DNA from 3 places in the Fusicatenibacter faecihominis genome. Region 3 is predicted to be linked to each of the others. Evidence: predicted binding sites of a transcription regulator. Region 3 holds the regulator's gene; each other region holds the start of a gene.

Region 1 (6,480 bases), on a different contig from region 3:
AAAAAAAAGAGAATCAACCGCCGGCAGACTTGCCGCAAGCGATTGATTCTCTTTTTATTTAGGATAGGACAGCTTCTTTCACTGTATCCACATATTTCTTGATGTTGGAGGCGTTGACGTATTTCTTCGTCCGTGCGCCGTCTACGATTACCAGGGTCGGCGCCTGCATGATGCCGTACTTTTTCACGAGCTCCGGATTTTCCTCGGCGTCGATGATCTGGACGGCCTCGCCTTTCAGCATCTCCTTGGCCATGCGGCAGTTCGGACAGGTCTTGGTGGTGAAGAGATATTTCACACCCTCCATGGGTTTGATCTCCACATCATCTCTGGAAACCGTGACAATGCTGCTGTGTACTTTCTTCAGGCAGGAATTGTCGATATCGTAGAGCTTCCGGTTCTTGTACTCCTGGGTCTTTCCGTCATTCCAGTTCTGTACCGGACGGTAGTAACCGGTGATCCGGCTATAAACCTCGGCCTTCTTGCCGCATTTCGGGCAGGTGAAGTGCTCTCCGGCGATATAGCCGTGTTCTTTACAGACGGAATAAGTCGGTGACAGCGTGTAGTAAGGCAGGCGGTAGTTCTCCGCGATCTTACGCACCAGGTTGGCCGCTGACTTCCAGTCGGGAAGCTTCTCACCGAGGAACGCATGGAAGACGGTTCCGGAGGTGTAGAGGGTCTGCAGCTCATCCTGAATATCGAGGGCATCGAAAATGTCCGCGGTGTAATCCACCGGAAGGTGGGAGCTGTTCGTGTAGTACGGGGTATCGCCTTCTTTTCCTGCGGTCTTGATATCCGGCCAACGCTCCCGGTCGTGTTTGGCCAGACGGTAGGTCGTGGACTCTGCCGGGGTAGCCTCCAGATTGTAAAGGTCGCCGTACTGCTCCTGGTATTCCACGAGACGCTCTCTCATGTGATTGAGCACCTCTTTGGTGAACTCCTGGGTCTTCTCATGGCTCAGATCCTCGCCCAGCCATACGGCGTTCAGACCCACCTCGTTCATGCCGATGAGGCCGATGGTAGAAAAGTGGTTGTTAAAAGTTCCGAGATACCGTTTCGTGTAGGGATACAGGCCCTCGTCCAGAAGTTTGGAGATCACGTCACGCTTGATCTTCAGGGAACGGGCTGCAATATCCATCATATGGTCCAGGCGGCGGTAGAAATCCGCCTTGTTTCTGGAAAGGTAAGCGATACGCGGCATGTTGATCGTGACAACCCCTACGCTTCCGGTGCTCTCGCCGGAACCGAAGAAGCCGCCGGTCTTTTTCCGGAGTTCCCGAAGGTCGAGTCTCAGGCGGCAGCACATGCTGCGGACGTCACTGGGTTCCATATCGCTGTTGATGTAGTTGGAAAAATACGGCGTTCCGTATTTGGAAGTCATCTCAAAGAGCAGGCGGTTGTTCTCTGTGTCGGACCAGTCGAAATCTCTCGTGATGGAGTAGGTCGGGATCGGATACTGGAAACCACGGCCGTTGGCATCGCCCTCGATCATGGTCTCGATGAAGGCCTTGTTTACCATATCCATCTCTTTCTTGCAGTCCTTATAGCAGAAATCCATATCCTTGCCGCCGACAATGGCCGGAAGCTCTGCCAGGTCATTGGGAACGGTCCAGTCCAGCGTGATGTTGGAGAAGGGAGCCTGGGTTCCCCAGCGGCTCGGTGTGTTCACGCCGTAGACGAAGGACTCGATGCATTTTTTCACCTCCGGATAAGAGAGGTGATCCACCTTCACGAAGGGAGCCAAATAGGTGTCAAAGGAGGAAAATGCCTGGGCTCCTGCCCATTCATTCTGCATGATTCCAAGGAAATTCACCATCTGGTTGCAGAGTACGGACAGATGCTTGGCCGGAGCGGAGGTGATTTTTCCCTCGATGCCGCCTAAGCCCTCCCGGATCAGCTGCTTTAAGGACCAGCCGGCACAGTAACCGGTCAGCATGGAGAGGTCGTGGATATGAATGTCCGCATTTCTGTGGGCATCAGCGATCTCCTGGTCGTAAATCTCAGAGAGCCAGTAGTTTGCAGTCACGGCTCCGGAGTTGCTTAAGATCAGTCCACCGACAGAATAGGTCACAGTGGAGTTCTCTTTCACACGCCAGTCTTCCACTTTCACATAGCTATTGACGATATCTTTGTAATCCAGGATCGTGGACTTCATGTTCCGGATCTTCTCGCGATGCTTGCGGTAGAGGATGTAGGCCTTCGCCACATCGGAATAGCCACTCTGTTCCAGCACGGTCTCCACGCTGTCCTGAATGCTCTCCACGTCGATGAGGCTGTCTTTGATCTTATTCTGAAAATCTGCAGTGACGCGCAGTCCCAAAAGCTCAATAATATCCGTATTGAACTGCTTATCTGTCGCCTTAAACGCTTTCTCGATGGCATTTGTGATCTTTCCGATATCGAAAGAGGCCACTTCGCCATCCCGTTTCACTACTTTAAACATAAACCTTCTCCTTCCATCTATCCGATGCGCTGTCTTTTTACTTTTCCGCGATCTTATCTGTTTTTTTCCGTACGCTGGGCCCGGCCATCTGTTTTTTCATGAGATTTTCGTGCCCGCCATACGGAGACTGGATTTATTGTATCAGAGATATCTTTTCGAGTCAACAGTAAAAATACCATATGTGGGACGCATTTTGCGTATATACCACTACATATAGTATATTTTGCAAATGCAGCAAAAATGCCGGAAAGCCCCGGAGAATAGGCTTTTCCGCGAAAAAACGGAGGCCGCAGGGCCCCCGTATCATTCACTAGAACTTGTGTCTTTAGTAAAATTGACGAATTTCAGCTGCTGTGCGAAAGCCCTTGAAGGCTTTGCAGGTCTTTTTCAGACCTTCTCGTAGATCTTCCGGGGCACATAAGCCCTGACTTCGATGCCCTCCGCCGTGTATTCCTCGGATACCAGCTCCCCTTCTTTGCGGATCAGCTGGATGATACCTGCCTGGTCGAAGGGGTAAAGGCGCTCCACATAGATCTTGTCTCTTCGGAGCACTTCCTCAAGCGCGTCAGTCAGTTCAGAAAGCCCTGCTCCGGTCTTCGCGGAGATTTTGAGGGTCTGATCAGCCTTGAGATCCCGGAGGTCCGTGCGGATGCCCTCCCGGTCGGTCTTGTTGAAAAGGGTCAGAATGGGTTTGTCGCCCACCTCCAGCCGTCTTAGGGTGTCGTAGACCACATACATCTGAGTCTCCATCTGCTCGTTTGAGGCGTCCACCACATGAAGGATCACATCAGCGTACTTTGCCTCCTCCAGGGTACTCTTAAAGGCCTCCACCAGATGATGGGGAAGCTTCCGTATAAAGCCGACAGTGTCGGTAAGGAGGATTTTCGTTCCGTTATCTAATGTCAGGGTACGGGTCGTGGGGTCCAGGGTCGCAAAGAGCTTATTCTCCTCCAGAACGCCAGCCCCGGTGAGGCGGTTCAAAAGGGTAGACTTTCCCGCATTGGTGTAGCCCACGATGGCCGCCACAGGCATATGGCTGCGGCTTCGCTGGGCCCGGGTGATCTCCCGGTGGCGTTTCACCTCCGCCAGCTCCCGGTTCAGCTGGGCGATGCGGCTCTTGATGAGACGGCGGTCCATCTCCAGCTTTTTCTCACCCGGTCCTCTGGTTCCGATACCGCCTCCCAGACGGGAGAGGGAATTGCGGAGGCCGACAAGTCTCGCCTGCCGGTATTTGAGCTGGGCCAGCTCTACCTGAATCTTACCTTCGCTGGTCCGGGCGTGGGCCGCGAAAATATCCAAGATAATCAGAGTCCGATCCATGACTTTGAGATCCAGCTCCTGCTCCAGGTTGTTGAGCTGGGCCGGGCTTAATTCGTCATCGCAGATTACGCCGGTGGCGTTAAGGCCAAAGGCCATGGCCCGGACTTCCTCGATTTTTCCTTTTCCAATGTAGGTGCCCGGATGGACGGCCTCCCGGTTCTGGATCACGGTGCCGACGGTCTCGGCTCCGGCCGTGTCCGCCAGCTCTTTTAATTCTTTCAGGGATTCTTCGGTGTCATCCCCGTCGCTTGTGCTGACACCGATGAGGATGACCCGTTCTTTTAATTCTTCAATCGTATTCATTCCCATAAGCTTACCTCGTCTGCAGGAAGGTGTATTCCCTGGTGCCGCGCTCGTCCGCGGGGTATTTTTCCACATATTCCTGGGCTTTTGTCCGGGCGGTGTCGAAATCGCCCTGACGTTCGCAGGCAACGATCGCGTTGTACATGAGTTCCTGCCGTGCTTCTTCCCCGGATAAAGCCAGGCCTTTGTCCACATTTTCCAGGGCGGAAGCATAATCGCCGTCCTGGATGTCGCAGAGCACGAGGCCGTTATAGGCGGTCTGGCTCTCCCCGGCGCTGCTGATGAGCTCCTGCCAGAGATTTCGGGCGTGGGTGGTGTCGCCTTCTTCCAGGTAAATTTTGGCCATCAGAGCCATGGCCTCCCCGTTTTTCTTTTCCACGAGGGGATTTAAGAGGCTCTGAGCATTGTCATAGTCTTCCAGATAAAAATAGATGCGGGCTTTCTGGTAGCTTCCTTCATCACTGGAGTCCTCGATATTCAGGGCATTTTCGAGATAGGGCGCTCCGTCCGCGGAGCGTTTCTGCTCCTGATAGCAGCCGTAGATATCGAGCACCAGGTCATAATCTTTCGGGGAAAGGGCCACCGCCGCGTCAAAGTCGGTCTTCGCCTTGTCGTAATCTCCCTGGGCCATGTAGCAGGCTCCGCGGAGATAACAGGCGTCGCCTTCCTGATTAAGGGTAAGGATCTCGTCGCAGGTGCTGATCGTGTTCTCATAATCTCTGTTTTTATAGAGGGCTGTGGCTTTGTAGTAGAGGATGTCTCTTTTCGTGTTTGGCATTTTTTCATCCGTAGCCCTCAGCGCCGTATCAAAGGCCTGGGCTGCCTCGGCGTACTGTCCGAGCCCCATGAGAGCAAGGCCTTCGCCGCGGTAGGCCGCCGCATCGTTTTCTCCCAGGGCCGCCGCTGTCTTGAAGTCTTCCAGCGCCGCCTGGTATTCTTTATTTTCCATGGCTGTCATGCCCTCGGCGATGCTGTCCGCGCCGTCGTTGCCGCTGCATCCGGTCAGGAGCACAGCCGCCAGAGGAATCCAGATCCATAAACTTTTTTTCATGTATAAACCTCCGTAAAATTTGCTGGTACTACCGAAGTATAGCAGAAAAAAGAGTGGTTGTACAGACTTGTATCTTGGTGAGGTTGCGGGTATGATAGAGTTATCGTAATGTAGTGGCTCTGAGGACGCCCTGCCTCCACAGGAATCCTGACGGAAATCGAAGTGCCGGGCTGGGTGTAGTGGGCGGTAATCGTGAAGTGACAAGTGAAAGTTGTTGGTTGGATGGGTGAAGGTGGGAAAGATAAACTTTGGTAAAGAAGGGAGGGAATGGGATATGGCTTCCAGGATTATTTTCCATATTGATGTAAATTCGGCGTATTTAAGCTGGACTTCGGTTGAGAATCTGAGGACGGGGGCGGGGCCGGATCTGCGGGAGGTGCCGGCTATTATTGGAGGGGATCAGAAGAGTCGCCACGGCATCGTCCTTGCCAAGTCTATTTCTGCGAAGAAGATGGGCATTTATACCAGTGAGCCCGTGGCCTCCGCCCTGAAAAAGTGTCCGAATCTCCTGATTTTTCCGCCGGACCACGAGATGTACCGGCAGTACAGCCATCTTTTTATTGATTATCTGAAGACGCTGACTCCGGATATCGAGCAGGTCAGTGTGGATGAGTGTTATCTGGATTTCACGGGTATCGCGCACCGTTACGGGAATCCTTTGGAGGCCGCAGACGAGATCAAGAACACGATTTATGAGCGTTTTGGGTTTACGGTCAATGTGGGGATCTCCTGCAACAAGCTTCTGGCGAAGATGGCCTCAGATTTTGAGAAGCCGAACCGGGTTCACACACTTTTTCCCGAGGAGATCCCGAGGAAAATGTGGCCTCTTCCGGTGCGGGAGTTACACATGGCCGGGCGTTCCTCCTCCCAGGTCTTAAATAAGCTGGGCATCCACACCATAGGAGAACTGGCAAACACGGACGTGAACCTTCTCGTCTCCCATCTCAAGAGCCACGGAAGGCTTCTCTGGGAGTACGCCAACGGTATCGACGACCGGCCGGTGGAGTCTCTTCCGGCCCGGGCCAAGGGTGTGGGAAATTCCACTACTCTCTCCGAAGATGCCCTGACGGAACGGGATGCCGCCCAGGTGCTCCGCCGTCTTTCGGAGAGTGTGGCAAAAAGGCTTCGCGCCGGAAAGCAGCTGGCCGGAAGTATTTCCGTGGAAATCAAGTACGCTGATTTTTCCGCCGCCTCCCATCAGATGCCTCTGAATCCGCCTTCCAACGCCGCCGGAACCCTTTATTCGGCTTCTCTTCGGCTTTTCCGCAGGCTCTGGAACGGGGAGCCGATCCGGCTTCTGGGTGTCCGGACCACCCGGCTGACCGATGAAAACGCTCCGGTTCAGCTTTCCATCTTCGATATCGAC
Region 2 (6,480 bases), on a different contig from region 3:
CTTTATGCGTCTCCACGGCCTTCCGGTAATCATAGCCGTTCATAAACAGGTGAGCATGCGCTTCTCCAAACATTGTTTTGCCTTCTTTACATAGATTTCCGCTCGGCGATCTCCGCCATCTTGGCTTCGTTCAGACGGGTGTCTCCATGGACACGGCTGTAGGATAGATAGCCGTTCATCCGGTCGATCTTGGTCAGGTTTCTGGAACCGCAGATCGGGCACACATCCATCTCCAGCTCCTGGTGACCGCAGTCGTCACAGTAGGCCAGAGACAGGTTCACACCCTCATAGTATCCCAGATCCATGGCTCTTCGGATCAGGCTCTTGATGGCCTCGATGTTGTAATCGATGGGATAACGGACATACTGAATCTTTCCGCCGTTGCAAAGCTCCCAGAAACGGCCTTCCAGGTCCTGTTTCTCGATGGGAGTCAGATCCTCGGTCACATGGCAGTGGAAGCTGTTGCTCACATAGGGACGGTCGGAAACATTCTCGACGATGCCGTACATTTTCCGGAACTGCTCCACCTGGAGACCGCAGAGACTCTCTGCCGGGGTTCCGTAGATGGCGTAAAGCCAGCCGTCTGCTTCCTTGAACTCATTGACCTTTTTGTTGATATATTCCAGAACTTCGAGGGCGAAAGCGCCGTCCTCGGCGATGGACTTGCCATTGTAAAGCTCCTGAAGCTCATTTAAAGCCGTGATACCGAAGGAAGCAGTCATAGGCTTCAGTAACGGTTTGATGCGCTCGGAGGGCTTCAGATGGCCGCCGTAGAAACCGCCCTCGCAGTAAGCCAGCGGATTGGTGGAGGCCTTCATATTGCCCAGATAATCGTAGGTCCGTTTGTGAAGATTCCGGATCATCTCCAGATAGTAGTCCAGCACCTCATAGAAATCTCTGCTCTCGGAACGGGATTTTGCCAGAATCATCGGAAGATGCAGGCTCACGGCGCCGATATTGAAGCGCCCCACAAATACGGGTTCATCCTTGTCGTCTGCCGGATGCATGCCGCCCCGCTTATACCAGGGGCTTAAGAAGGCCCGGCAGCCCATGGGACTGATGACTTTCTTGTATCTCTTGTACATGCTGGAAATATAGCCTTTTCCGCTCATGGAGAGCCAGTCAGGATACATGGTCTTGGAGGAACAGGCCACGCCCGCCTCGAAAACATCCTCACAGCATTTTCCCGGTCCGTGAATGTTCTCATCGTAGAGGAAGACGATCTTCGGGAAAAGCACGGGTTTTTTATTTCCCGGCTTGCCCTGACCGCCCATATGCACGTTCAGAAGAGTGACAGAAGCCATTTTTTCAAAGCGTTCCGTACCCAGGCCGATGGTCACGGTGACGAAGGGATAATCTCCTCTGGAGGAACCGACCGTGTTGAGTTTATACTCAATGCCCTGCCAGCCCTGGTCAAAGTCACGTTTTACCTTGTTCATGGCGTACTGCTCGGCTTTTTCCTCGGCTCCCTGCCAGGAGGGATCTGCATATTTCAAGAACTCTTCCTTATATTTCCGGTAGCTCTTCTCTGCGTAGGGCGCCAGAACCTTATCCGCCTCCGGTACGGTAAAACCGCCGTACTGCTGGGCCGCGGTGCTCAGAATGATATCACCCATGACGTCGAAAGCCGTATCCAGGGTTTTCGGCTCATTGTACCAGACATTTCCCATCTCGAAACCGCCGCTCAACACACTTCCGATATCAAAGAGACAGCAGTTCATCGTATCCAGGCGGGCGGACTGGTCGTGGATGTAGATGTAACCGTCCTTGCAGGCCTGAAGTTCGTCCCTGTTCATGAAGAATTTCCGGTAGAGCTCCTTGTTCAGCTCGTTGAAGATCAGGCTTCGCTTGGTGGCCACCAGAGCGCTGTCGGTATTGGCGTTGCTCTTATCGCCGATGTAACGGATGGACTGGCTCTTGGTGTAGACCTCATCCATCATGTGGATAAAGTCCTGCTTGTAGTTCCGGTAATCGCGGTAGCTCTTGGCCACAGCGGGATTGACCTTGTCCAGGGCTCCCTCCACAATGTTGTGCATCTCCGGAATCGTGATGCCGTCTTTGCTTCTCTCCTTCGCTTTCTCCTTGGCATATTCACAGATAAAGGCAATCTCATTTTCTGTAAAACGGTACATAATACGGCTCGCGGATTTATTGACTGCGGCAATGATCTTGTCCACATTAAATTCTTCCTTGGTGCCGTCCTTCTTGATAACGTACATATGCAATCTCCTTCAATTATACTATATGTTGTGTATTTCCAGTGCGTTTCACACTAATTCTTGAACAGTCTTCTATATCATATAACAAAAACCCTCTATCGTAAAGAGGGTTTTTATAAAAATACATTCGGTTTTTCTGTCGTTATAGATGGTTCCGGTACTCGCCGGCGGAGACTCCGGTGAGCTTCTTGAAAACTCTGGAAAAGTGGGCCACATCCAGAAAGCCCACCATCTCCGCGATGTCCGCCAGGCGAAGGGAAGGATCTTTCATGAGTTCCTTGGCTTTCTCAATGCGGATGCTGTTTAAAACTTCGGAAAAATTTTTCCCCATGTGGCGGTTTAAAAGCTTGCTTAAATGCCACTGGCTCACATAGATCTTCTCGGCCACCTCCGGAAGGGTGATCTTTTCCTGGAAATGCTCCTGCATGTACTGGACCGCATTGCTGACGATGAAGCTTCCGGCGGCGTTTTTCTGCTCTTCGCTCTCCTCTTTTCCGGAAGGTTCCTGCCGGTCCGGCTGGATCCCCTTCTTCTTCAGATTGTGTACCATGGTCTCCACGGCCTCGTTGAGTTCTCCCAGATTGGAAGGTTTTAAGAGAAAGCGGCTTACGCCCAGGCGGATAGCCCGCTGGGCGTAGTCAAAATCCCGATATCCGGTGAGAATCGTCACTTCCATATCCGGAAATTCCGATTTCAGAGCTGCGATCATGTTCAGGCCGTCCTGACCCGGCATACAGATATCACTGATAATCAGATCCGGCTTTTTCTCCCGTATGAGTGTCTGCCCGGTCAGACCGTCCGGCGCCACAGCCACAACCTCCGCATTCCACTGGCTCCATGGTATGATTTTTGAAAGTCCTTCGGCGATGATGGGTTCATCATCAATGATCATTACCTTATACATAAGTTCTCTTCCCCACACTGCTTTTTCTGCATCATACCATTTTACAGACTTTCTGTAAAGCCTTCTCAGCCTTTCAGTGCTCCGGCGGTCATTCCTTTGATGATGTATTTCTGGAGGCAGGCGTAAACGATCAGCATGGGCACCACGATAAGGGACACTACAGCTGCCATCAGGCCATAGTTCGTTCCTTCCCGGCTAGAAATCTCCAGCAAAAGACGGGTGATGGCGTACTGTTCCTTATTTCTCAGGAAAAACTGCTGGGTAAACAGATCGTTGTAACTCCAGATAAAACTGAAAATTCCAACGGTTGCGAAGGAGGGCTTGGTCAGCGGCATGATGACCTTGAAAAAGATCTTGATGGCCGTGCAGCCTTCCATATAGGCCGCCTCCTCCAGGTCAATGGGAAGTCCCTGAATATATCCTGTGAGGACCACAATCGCAAAAGCCATATTGCCCGCGATCTGCGGCAGGGCACAGGAAAGAAGGGAAAGCCAGAGATTCTGGGTATTGACGATCCCCCAGGAAAATTCCATCCGGTAGACCGGAATGATGGTGGCGAAAACCGGGAACATCATGGCCGCAATGACCAGGTTATTCAGAAGCTTTCTGCCCCGGAAGCTGTAACGCACCAGCGCGTAGGAAGCCATTCCCGCAAAAAGGATCACGAGAGCCGCCGCGCTGCAGGAGATGATCAGGCTGTTCCGGTAAGCGCCGAAAATGTTCAGCTTCTGAAACGCATTGCCGTAGTTATCCGTGGTAAAAAGGTCTCTCATAGGCAGGGCAAAGGAATTGCTCATGATCTGCTTTTTATCCTTGAAGGAATTTAAGAACACCCAGGCCAGAGGATAAATGGTAGTCAGCGCCCAGAAGATCAGGATGAGATAGACGATGAATTTTCCTGCTGAAAATCTTTTTTCCTTCATTTCCTGCGCCTCCTTTACATATTTTTTCCGGTAATCCGCACCTTTCCTGTGCCCTGCACTTGAACGCCGTGGGCGATGGCATTCTCGATGACGGGCTGAAGGATCAGCCGCGGAACCTTTTCCTGATAGAGCTCCTCCGGGATCTCCAGCGTGACTTCGAGGCGCTTGCCAAAGCGTTCCTTCATAATAAAAAGATAAGCCTTCACATAGGTAAGCTCCTCCTTAAGCGGCACCTCCGGCTGTTTTTTCCGGTCCAGCGCCGCATCCAGAAGGGTTCCTAAAGAACTGATCATCTCCGAAACCTTGTCGTTTTCTGCCAGACGGGCCTCCCAGTTGATGATCTCCAGCGTATTGTTCATGAAATGGGGATTGCTATGGGACTGCAGGGCCATGATTCTGGCGTCCTTCAGGGCCAGCTCTTCCTCATAAATATGGTCAAACTGGTATTTAAGGCGGCCCTGATTCTGAACGAAACCGATGGCCGTATCAAGTTTTGCCGCGCACTCCTTCACCAGCTCCGCGTCCTGCTCCCAGAACTCGAGAATCCCCTGATAGCTTCCGCCAGCACTGCTGTTTACCACGTTGAAGCTTTCGTCCTTTTCCTTTCCGTTCATCATGATGAGAGCAAAGGCCGCCTCTTTTTTCCGGCTGTACTCCACGGAAAGGTAGTACTGGACTTCCGAGTAGAGGGCCGCGTAGGACAGCTCTCCCCGCTGGTACTGCTCATATTTCTGCTGCACGGTCTTGTCATAGCTGATCCTTCTCGAATTGGCAATGGCCCCATCCAGCCGCTCCTGACAGATCCGGCTGCTGGCTGCCATCTGCTCCGCCAGCCGCTCCAGCTGCTCGTCATCCTGCTTACTCAGCACATAATAGCCCATCACCGCCACCATAAGAAGGATGGGAATCAGCCAGCAGAGAAAAGCCAGACTTACGATCACCAGTTTCAAAGAATGTTTCCTTTTCATTTTCTCATTCTCCCACGCAAAAGATAGTATCTTTATTATAGCAGATCCTTTTCCGAAAACAGCCCTAATTTTTTGAAATTTCCAGTTTACACCTTTTTCCTGGTATGCTAACATGTACTGTAGCGGTTCAAAGCGGCAGAGAATACTCATCTGCTGTCTTTTGGCCTTTGAAAAGAAAACAAAGGAGGGATTTTTATGAGCAAATCCATTTATCCTGAAAATTACCATTCCGATCTGAATCTTCACGATACCCAGGTTGCCATCAAGACCGTCAAAGATTTCTTCCAGCGCGCCCTCACCGAGCGGCTGAACCTTCTGCGTGTGACCGCTCCCCTTTTCGTTGAGCCTTCCTCTGGTCTGAACGATAACCTGAACGGCGTGGAGCGCCCGGTAAGCTTCGATATCCGCGGCATAAAGGGCGAAAATGCCGAGATCGTCCATTCTCTTGCAAAATGGAAACGGTACGCTCTGAAAAAATACGGTTTTTCCTACGGCGAGGGTCTTTATACCGATATGAACGCCATCCGCCGGGATGAGGAGACAGACAACATCCATTCCATCTATGTGGACCAGTGGGACTGGGAGAAAATCATCTCCAAAGAAGACCGCAACATGGACACTCTGAAACAGGTGGTTCAGGAAGTGTACCAGGCTCTGAAAAAAACAGAGAAATACATGGCCATCGAGTATGATTATATTGAGGAAATCCTTCCGAAAAATATCTTCTTCATCACCTCTCAGGAGCTCGAAGATATGTATCCGGACTGCCCCCCGAAGGAGCGGGAATACAAGATCACAAAGCTCAAGGGCGCTGTCTTTATCATGCAGATCGGCGACAAGCTGAAATCCGGCATTCCTCACGACGGCCGTGCTCCGGACTACGACGACTGGTCCTTAAACGGCGATATCATCGTCTACTATCCGGTGCTCGACATCGCTCTGGAGCTCTCTTCCATGGGTATCCGCGTGGATGAGAATTCCCTGAAAAAACAGTTGGAGCGGGCCGGCTGCCCGGAGCGGGCGGAGCTTCCCTTCCAAAAAGCCATCCTGAATAAAGAGCTTCCATACACGATCGGCGGCGGAATCGGCCAGTCCCGTATCTGTATGTTCTACCTGAGAAAAGCCCACATCGGCGAGGTACAGGCTTCTCTCTGGCCCGAGGAGGACGTCAAGGCTGCCGCAGAACACGGCATCGAACTTCTCTAACGCAGATCGAGATTCGCGTAGCGCATCTCGATCTGATTAGCGGTCGTCAAATGCACCTGCACAAGTGCGTGCATTTTCCTCGTCGCTATAAAAAATGCTGCGGTTCGTCATTTTCTGACGCCGCAGCATTTTTTTACAGTTCCACTTCTGTTTCCATCCAAACCTCATGGGAGGACCGGCAGACACTGATGATATAGGCGCCCTTTTCCACCCGAAATTCTTTTTCCTTTTCATCATAGTAAGAAAAAGCTTCCATATCC
Region 3 (6,480 bases):
CGGCGTTTTTTTCCGCCTCTTTCAGTATACAGGGCTTTGCCGCAAAAAAACAGCAGAAAACTCTGAATTTTTTCTGAAGACAAAAAAAGAAACCGCGAAGGGCAGACCTGAACGGATCTGCTCTGCACGGCTTCTGAAACTGCATCTTCTGTTTACTCGTCTACGCTGTAGTTCGGAGCTTCCTTGGTGATATGGATATCATGGGGATGGGACTCTTTGAGGGATGCGGCAGAAATCTTAACAAAACGTCCTCTCTCTTTCAGTTCCTCGATCGTCGGGGTTCCGCAGTAACCCATACCGGCTCTTAAGCCCCCCATGAGCTGGAATACCGTATCTTCTACGCTGCCCTTGTAAGCAACACGGCCTTCCACGCCTTCCGGAACCAGCTTCTTCGCGTTGGTCTGGAAATAACGGTCTTTGCTTCCGTTCTCCATAGCGGAAATGGAACCCATACCACGGTAAACTTTGTATTTTCTTCCCTGATAAAGCTCGAAGGTTCCCGGGCTCTCGTCGCAGCCAGCGAAGATGGAACCCATCATGCAGACATTGGCGCCTGCTGCGATAGCCTTGGTCATGTCTCCGGAGTATTTGATTCCGCCGTCAGCGATGATCGGAATACCGTACTCCTTGGCAACCTCGTAGCAGTTCATAACAGCTGTCACCTGGGGAACACCGATACCGGCTACCACACGGGTGGTGCAGATGGAACCAGGTCCGATACCGACTTTGACAGCGTCAGCGCCAGCCTCGATGAGGTCTCTCGTTGCCTCTCCGGTAGCCACGTTTCCTGCGATGACCGGAAGATCCGGGTATTTCTCTTTGATCATCTTCACGCAGTTTAATACGTTTACGGAATGGCCGTGAGCGGAGTCAAGTACAACGACGTCCACATGAGCCTTCACAAGAGCGTCCACACGGTCCAGAACGTTCGCTGTGATACCTACAGCGGCTCCGCAGAGCAGACGGCCCTGAGTGTCCTTTGCGGACAGCGGGTATTTGATCTGTTTCTCGATATCTTTGATGGTGATGAGACCGCGGAGGTTAAAATCATCATCAACGATGGGAAGCTTCTCCTTGCGGGCTTTGGCCAGGATTTTCTTGGCCTCGTCAAGGGTGATGCCGACTTTCGCTGTGATCAGATTCTCGGAAGTCATAGATTCTTTGATCTTCTTGGAAAAGTCTGTCTCAAATTTCAGATCACGGTTGGTGATAATACCTACCAGTTTTCCATTCTCAGTGATGGGTACGCCGGAAATCCGGAACTTGGCCATCAGGTCGTTGGCATCTGCCAGCGTGTGCTCCGGTGACAGATAAAACGGATCGGTGATAACGCCGTTCTCTGAACGTTTTACCTTGTCCACCTCGTCCGCCTGCGCTTCAATGGTCATGTTCTTGTGGATGATACCAATTCCTCCCTGACGCGCCATAGCGATCGCCATCCGATGCTCTGTAACGGTATCCATACCGGCACTCATCATCGGAATGTTCAGCTTAATGGTCTTCGTCAGATATGTGGTCAGGTCTACCTGATTCGGAATTACTTCAGAGTATGCCGGCACAAGCAGCACATCGTCGAAAGTAATGCCTTCGCCAATAATCTTACCCATTCTTATCCTTCCTCACTTTCAGATTTTAACGTTAATTTTAGCACAGCGTATCATGGAATGTCAACAGCTCCGGGGGATCAGCTCAGTATTTTTTTCAGTTCATCCATGAAGGTATTGACATCCTTAAACTCCCGGTACACCGATGCAAACCGCACATAGGCCACGGCATCGAGATTTTTCAGCCGTTCCATGACGATTTCACCGATCACCTTGCTGTCGATCTCCTTTTCTTCCCGGCTGAAAAGTTCGGTCTCCACAGCATCCACCAGTTCATTCATTTTTGACACAGGGATGGGTCTTTTGTAGCAGGCACGAAGCACGCCCGCCTCCACTTTTCTCCGGTCATACTGTTCCCTGGTCTGATCCTTTTTAATCACGATCAGCGGGATGGTTTCCACCTTCTCATAGGTGGTAAAACGTTTGCCACAGGCGTCGCAGAGCCGTCTTCTACGGATCGATGAATTATCATCCGCCGGTCTCGAATCCACAACCCGCGTGTTGTCCTGATTACAGTAGGGGCATTTCATAGGCTTCCTCCTTATTTTCCCTGATGCCTGCGAATTGCTCCGCTGCGAAACAGCTTAGGCAATTCTATTTTGAGTATAGTCACTCCGTCAAACCATGTCAATGAATACTTACGACTTTTTTCGCATAATATAGAAGGAACACTTCCGGAGGTGTCCCTTGCGTCTGCTGGAAATCCGCCAAAAAGAAGTCATCAACATCCGTACCTGCGCCTCCTTAGGCTGCGTCATGGATCTTCTCATCGATGAAAAAAACGGCTGCATCCTGGCTCTTATCATCCCCGGGCCCGGAAAGTTCTGTTCCGTTCTCGGCCGGGACTCGGAATACATCATCCCCTGGGAACAGGTCTGTCAAATTGGCCGGGATATCATCCTCGTGGATATCGACGAAAAGGAATGTCGGAAAAAATGTGAATAACTTACGCTTCATCCGCTGGAAAATGAATGCCTCCGCTCTTTCTTGCCGTCTCCAGAATCTTCATGACGGTCAGGCTGTGCTCCAGGAGCCGGTCTGCTTTTTCCCAGTCTTTTTCTGTGAGAATCCGGTCAAATTCCAGCATCTCATCTACCATCCGGTGAGCACTCCGGTTCTCGGTAAAGGTTCTGGTCTCTCCGTTTATGCGGACCGTCAGCTCCGCCACCTGGCTCGGGATGCCGTTAACCTTGATGTAGCCTTTTTCGCCCTGGACAATAGCATAACCCGGGCTGTCGGAATCCTTGGCTCCCGAGAGAACCGCGTGAAAATCCGGATATTCCAGGACTGCCGTTCCGGAAGTATCGATGCCGTTAAAACCGATCCTCGGATAATAGTGAACGCTTTCCGGCATGCCGAAAAGACCTGCTGTAAAATGAAGGTTGTAGATATTGATATCCATGAGAGAACCGCCGGAAGCCGCCGGATCAAAGGCCGGAAGGACCTCTCCCGCAAGATACTTATCATAACGGCTGGAATACTGGGAAAAATTGGCCTGGACCATCGTGATTTTCCCGAGATCTTTTAAATGCTCCTGAATCCAGTGGTAATTTGGAAAATGAAGAAGCGTGATAGCTTCGAGAAGGAAAAGATGCTTCTCCCTGGCCAATCTCACCAGTTTCTCCGCCTCTTTCACTGTGGATGTAAAGGGTTTCTCATTGATAACGTTCCGGCCCGCGAGAAGAGCCTTCTCCGCGTAGAAGGCGTGCATCTGATTGACGATCCCTAAGTACACCGCGTCCATCTCCGCCTCTTTCAAAAAGGTCTCATAATCCGTATAGAGAGCCGGAATCCCGTACTGCTCTGCCAGCTCCCGGCCTGTCTTTTCACTCTGCGGCCGGCAAACCAGAGCCGTCACCTCGATCCGCTCCTGATCTTTCTGCATATTCAGAAATTCCCTGACAATCTTGCCCGTTCCTGCAATTCCTACTTTCATCTTCCGTTCCTCCTGATTTGCGCGTTTTCTTAACTATAACACACTTCTTCACACAAAGGAAGCCGCCTAAGATATGAGTTCGCGGTTGCTCTATCTCAGGCGGCTTCTTTTTATGATTTAGGAGAAAGTATGAAAAAGAATATCTTTGTTGCATCTCCTATAATAATGGCAAAATATGTCTAAACTATGAAGAAGTCCGGAAGGTTTTGTGAACTTTCAGAAGACTTTATCGCAGGTAATTTCTCAGCGTTTTCAGAGCGCTTTTTTCGAGGCGGCTCACCTGGGCCTGGGAGATCCGGATGAGACGCGCCACCTCCATCTGGGTCTTTCCCTCGTAAAAACGAAGCCGGATGATATGCCGCTCCCGGTCCGTCAGCTTTTTCACCGCCTCGTTTAAAGAGAGCACTTCGATCCAGTTTTCCTCCCGGTTCTTTTTGTCACTGATCTGGTCCATGACATAGAGCGTATCGCCGCCCTCCGTGTATACCGGGTCGTAAAGGCTCATGGGCGTCTGAATTGCGTCCATGGCGTAGACAATTTCCTCTTTCGGAATACCGATCTCCTCCGCGATCTCCGTGATCGTGGGCTCCTTGAGATTCTTTTTCACATAGCCTTCCCGGGCGTAGATGGCCTTGTAGGCCGTATCCCGAAGTGACCGGCTCACCCGTATGGAATTGTTGTCCCGAAGATACCGGCGGATCTCTCCGATGATCATCGGCACCGCGTAGGTGGAAAACTTCACGTTCAGCGTGGAATCAAAGTTGTCAATGGCCTTCATAAGGCCGATGCAGCCGATCTGGAAGAGGTCGTCGGCGTTCTCGCTGCTGCTGCCGAAACGGCGAATCACACTTAAGACCAGCCGGAGATTTCCTTTGATATAGAGCTCCCGGGCCTCGCTGTCCCCTTCCTTTATCCTCTCAAAAAGCGCTTCCTTCTCCTCATTTTTCAGAAGCGGCAGTCTGGCTGTGTTGACGCCGCAGATCTCTACTTTATTCAGAGCCATGGTTTCATCCTCCTATACAAGCTGTTCGTCTGTACAGTAAGATGATTCACCGTCCTGTTTTCAACTATGCGTTTTTCGCCAAAATTTTAGAAAGTTTTCGGCCTTGACAAAAAGAGCGTGACATTTCTGCCAAAACAGGTATAATAAAATCAAACCACTAATCCGAATATTTGATCTAAAGGAGGATTTTCATTATGCGTGTCTTATACAAGGATTTTTCCGACGGTTATCTCTCCGTGGCAGAGGTGACCGGAACCACCTACTATGAGGAAGAGCATGTTCTGGAATTTATCGGTTCCGACCGTGATTTCGCCATCCAGGCAGATGAAAGACTGGCAGAAAAGCTCGTCCGCGACCTCTACGAAAACGGCCGCCTCGATGTCACCGCCTACGAGCCCGCAGACGTTGATTTTCTTTTTGAGGAAGACAGCGAGGACTTCGAGGAGGAAGACGAAGATTTCGACGATGAAGATATGCTGAACGTCTATTTCGCCGACGACGATACGGATGGCATCCATATCCCCCGTACCATCCGCTTCCCGAAAAACCGCGACTAAAAAATGAGCCTTTGGCAGGATTCATTCATCTGCCAGAGGCTCACTTTTTAATTTTCTTTTTGAAAAACAACCGTAATCTTCGTTCCTTTTCCCACTTCACTCTCCACCCGGATCTTCGCCTGATGAACGAGGGCCGCGTGCTTCACGATGGAAAGCCCGAGGCCAGTGCCGCCGGTCTCCCGGGAATGGCTCTTATCGACACGGTAGAAGCGCTCGAAAATCCGCTCCTGGTCTTCTTTGGCAATACCGATGCCGTTATCCTCCACGCTCCAGACGATGCCCTCCGGCGTCTCCCGAAGGTCCACATGAACCCGTCCGCACTCGCCGGTGTATTTCACAGCGTTATCCGCAAGATTATAAAAAATCTCATAGAGCAGCCGGTAAACACCCCGGATGTTCCGCGTGTCCTCCCCGGTAAAAATAAGATTGATCTTCTTCTTCTCCGCCTGATGCTCCAGATTTTTCAGCACTTCCCGGCTCATCTCGCCGATATCCACAGTCTCAAAAGGCAGCTTCCCGCTGTTCTCATCCAGCTTGGAAAGCTCGATGATATCCTCCACCAATGTTTTCAGGCGGGTGGCCTCGTGATGAATCCGGCCTGCAAATTCCGGAATATCCTCCGGCCGCACCAGACCGTTTTCCATGATCTCCGCATAGCCGGAAATGGACATGAGAGGCGTCTTGAGCTCGTGGGAAACGTTGGCAGAGAACTCTCTTCTCACCTCTCCCGCTTCCTTAAGCTCCTCCATCTGCCGGGCAATCTGCCGGTTCTGCTCGTCCAGCCGTCCAAGCAGCGGACGCATCTCCTCATAAATCACGTTGTTCAGTGGATGCTCCAGATCCAGCTCATTGATAGGCTCCATGATCTTATTGGTATGAACCGTAATAATATAGATTGTAAAAAGAAGCACCAGAAGAAGCACTCCCCCCAGGATCAGTGTGCCGGAAAAAAGCGTCTTGAAAACGCTGTCTGTGGTTCTGGCCACTCGTAAAATCTCGCCGTTATCCAGACGTACCGCATAGTAAAAGGTCTGCCGGGAAAGGGTTTCCGAATAGCGGACCATCTCGCAGGAGCCGTTTTCTCTGGCTTCAATAAACTCAGGCCGGCTCGCATGATTTTCCATGGTCTCGGGGTCCTCCTCCGAATCATAGAGGACCTTTCCTGCGGAATCCACGAGCGTAATCCGGTTGGCCGTCGTCTGGCCCACGGTGGACACCAGATAAACATCCCCGCTGGCTCCCGTCTCCCGCGCCGCCTCCATCAGCGTACGGACATACTCCGCTTCGTCCCGGATGCTGCCTTTCACCGCATCCCGGACCTTTTCATACATGACAAGACTTGCTGTCACAAAAGAAAGAAATACCGCAACGATCACCAGA

The links. The regulator NrdR, encoded in region 3, represses ribonucleotide reductase genes. The targets are predictions, from matches to a motif close to CACAANATNTTGTG.
Region 1: the regulator NrdR is predicted to act here: its motif matches at 2,646-2,659, upstream of LKD71_RS00875 (ribonucleoside triphosphate reductase).
Region 2: the regulator NrdR is predicted to act here: its motif matches at 2,239-2,252, upstream of nrdD (anaerobic ribonucleoside-triphosphate reductase).

The regions. Positions count from the first base shown of each region.
Region 1 covers NZ_JAJEPR010000001.1:197,325-203,804, reverse strand. The annotation lists gene LKD71_RS00875 (ribonucleoside triphosphate reductase) at 59-2,440, opposite strand; gene hflX (GTPase HflX) at 2,828-4,069, opposite strand; gene LKD71_RS00865 (tetratricopeptide repeat protein) at 4,074-5,114, opposite strand; gene LKD71_RS00860 (DNA polymerase Y family protein) at 5,389-6,480, shown strand, end outside.
Region 2 covers NZ_JAJEPR010000003.1:11,891-18,370, forward strand. The annotation lists gene LKD71_RS02260 (amidohydrolase family protein) at 1-73, opposite strand, end outside; gene nrdD (anaerobic ribonucleoside-triphosphate reductase) at 87-2,219, opposite strand; gene LKD71_RS02270 (response regulator transcription factor) at 2,362-3,123, opposite strand; gene LKD71_RS02275 (carbohydrate ABC transporter permease) at 3,189-4,046, opposite strand; gene LKD71_RS02280 (sensor histidine kinase) at 4,061-5,014, opposite strand; gene asnA (aspartate--ammonia ligase) at 5,210-6,220, shown strand; gene LKD71_RS02290 (beta-glucosidase family protein) at 6,354-6,480, opposite strand, start outside.
Region 3 covers NZ_JAJEPR010000014.1:67,470-73,949, forward strand. The annotation lists gene guaB (IMP dehydrogenase) at 153-1,607, opposite strand; gene nrdR (transcriptional regulator NrdR) at 1,685-2,134, opposite strand; gene LKD71_RS09820 (YlmC/YmxH family sporulation protein) at 2,292-2,549, shown strand; gene LKD71_RS09825 (Gfo/Idh/MocA family protein) at 2,551-3,540, opposite strand; gene sigG (RNA polymerase sporulation sigma factor SigG) at 3,767-4,543, opposite strand; gene LKD71_RS09835 (hypothetical protein) at 4,738-5,100, shown strand; gene LKD71_RS09840 (sensor histidine kinase) at 5,148-6,480, opposite strand, start outside.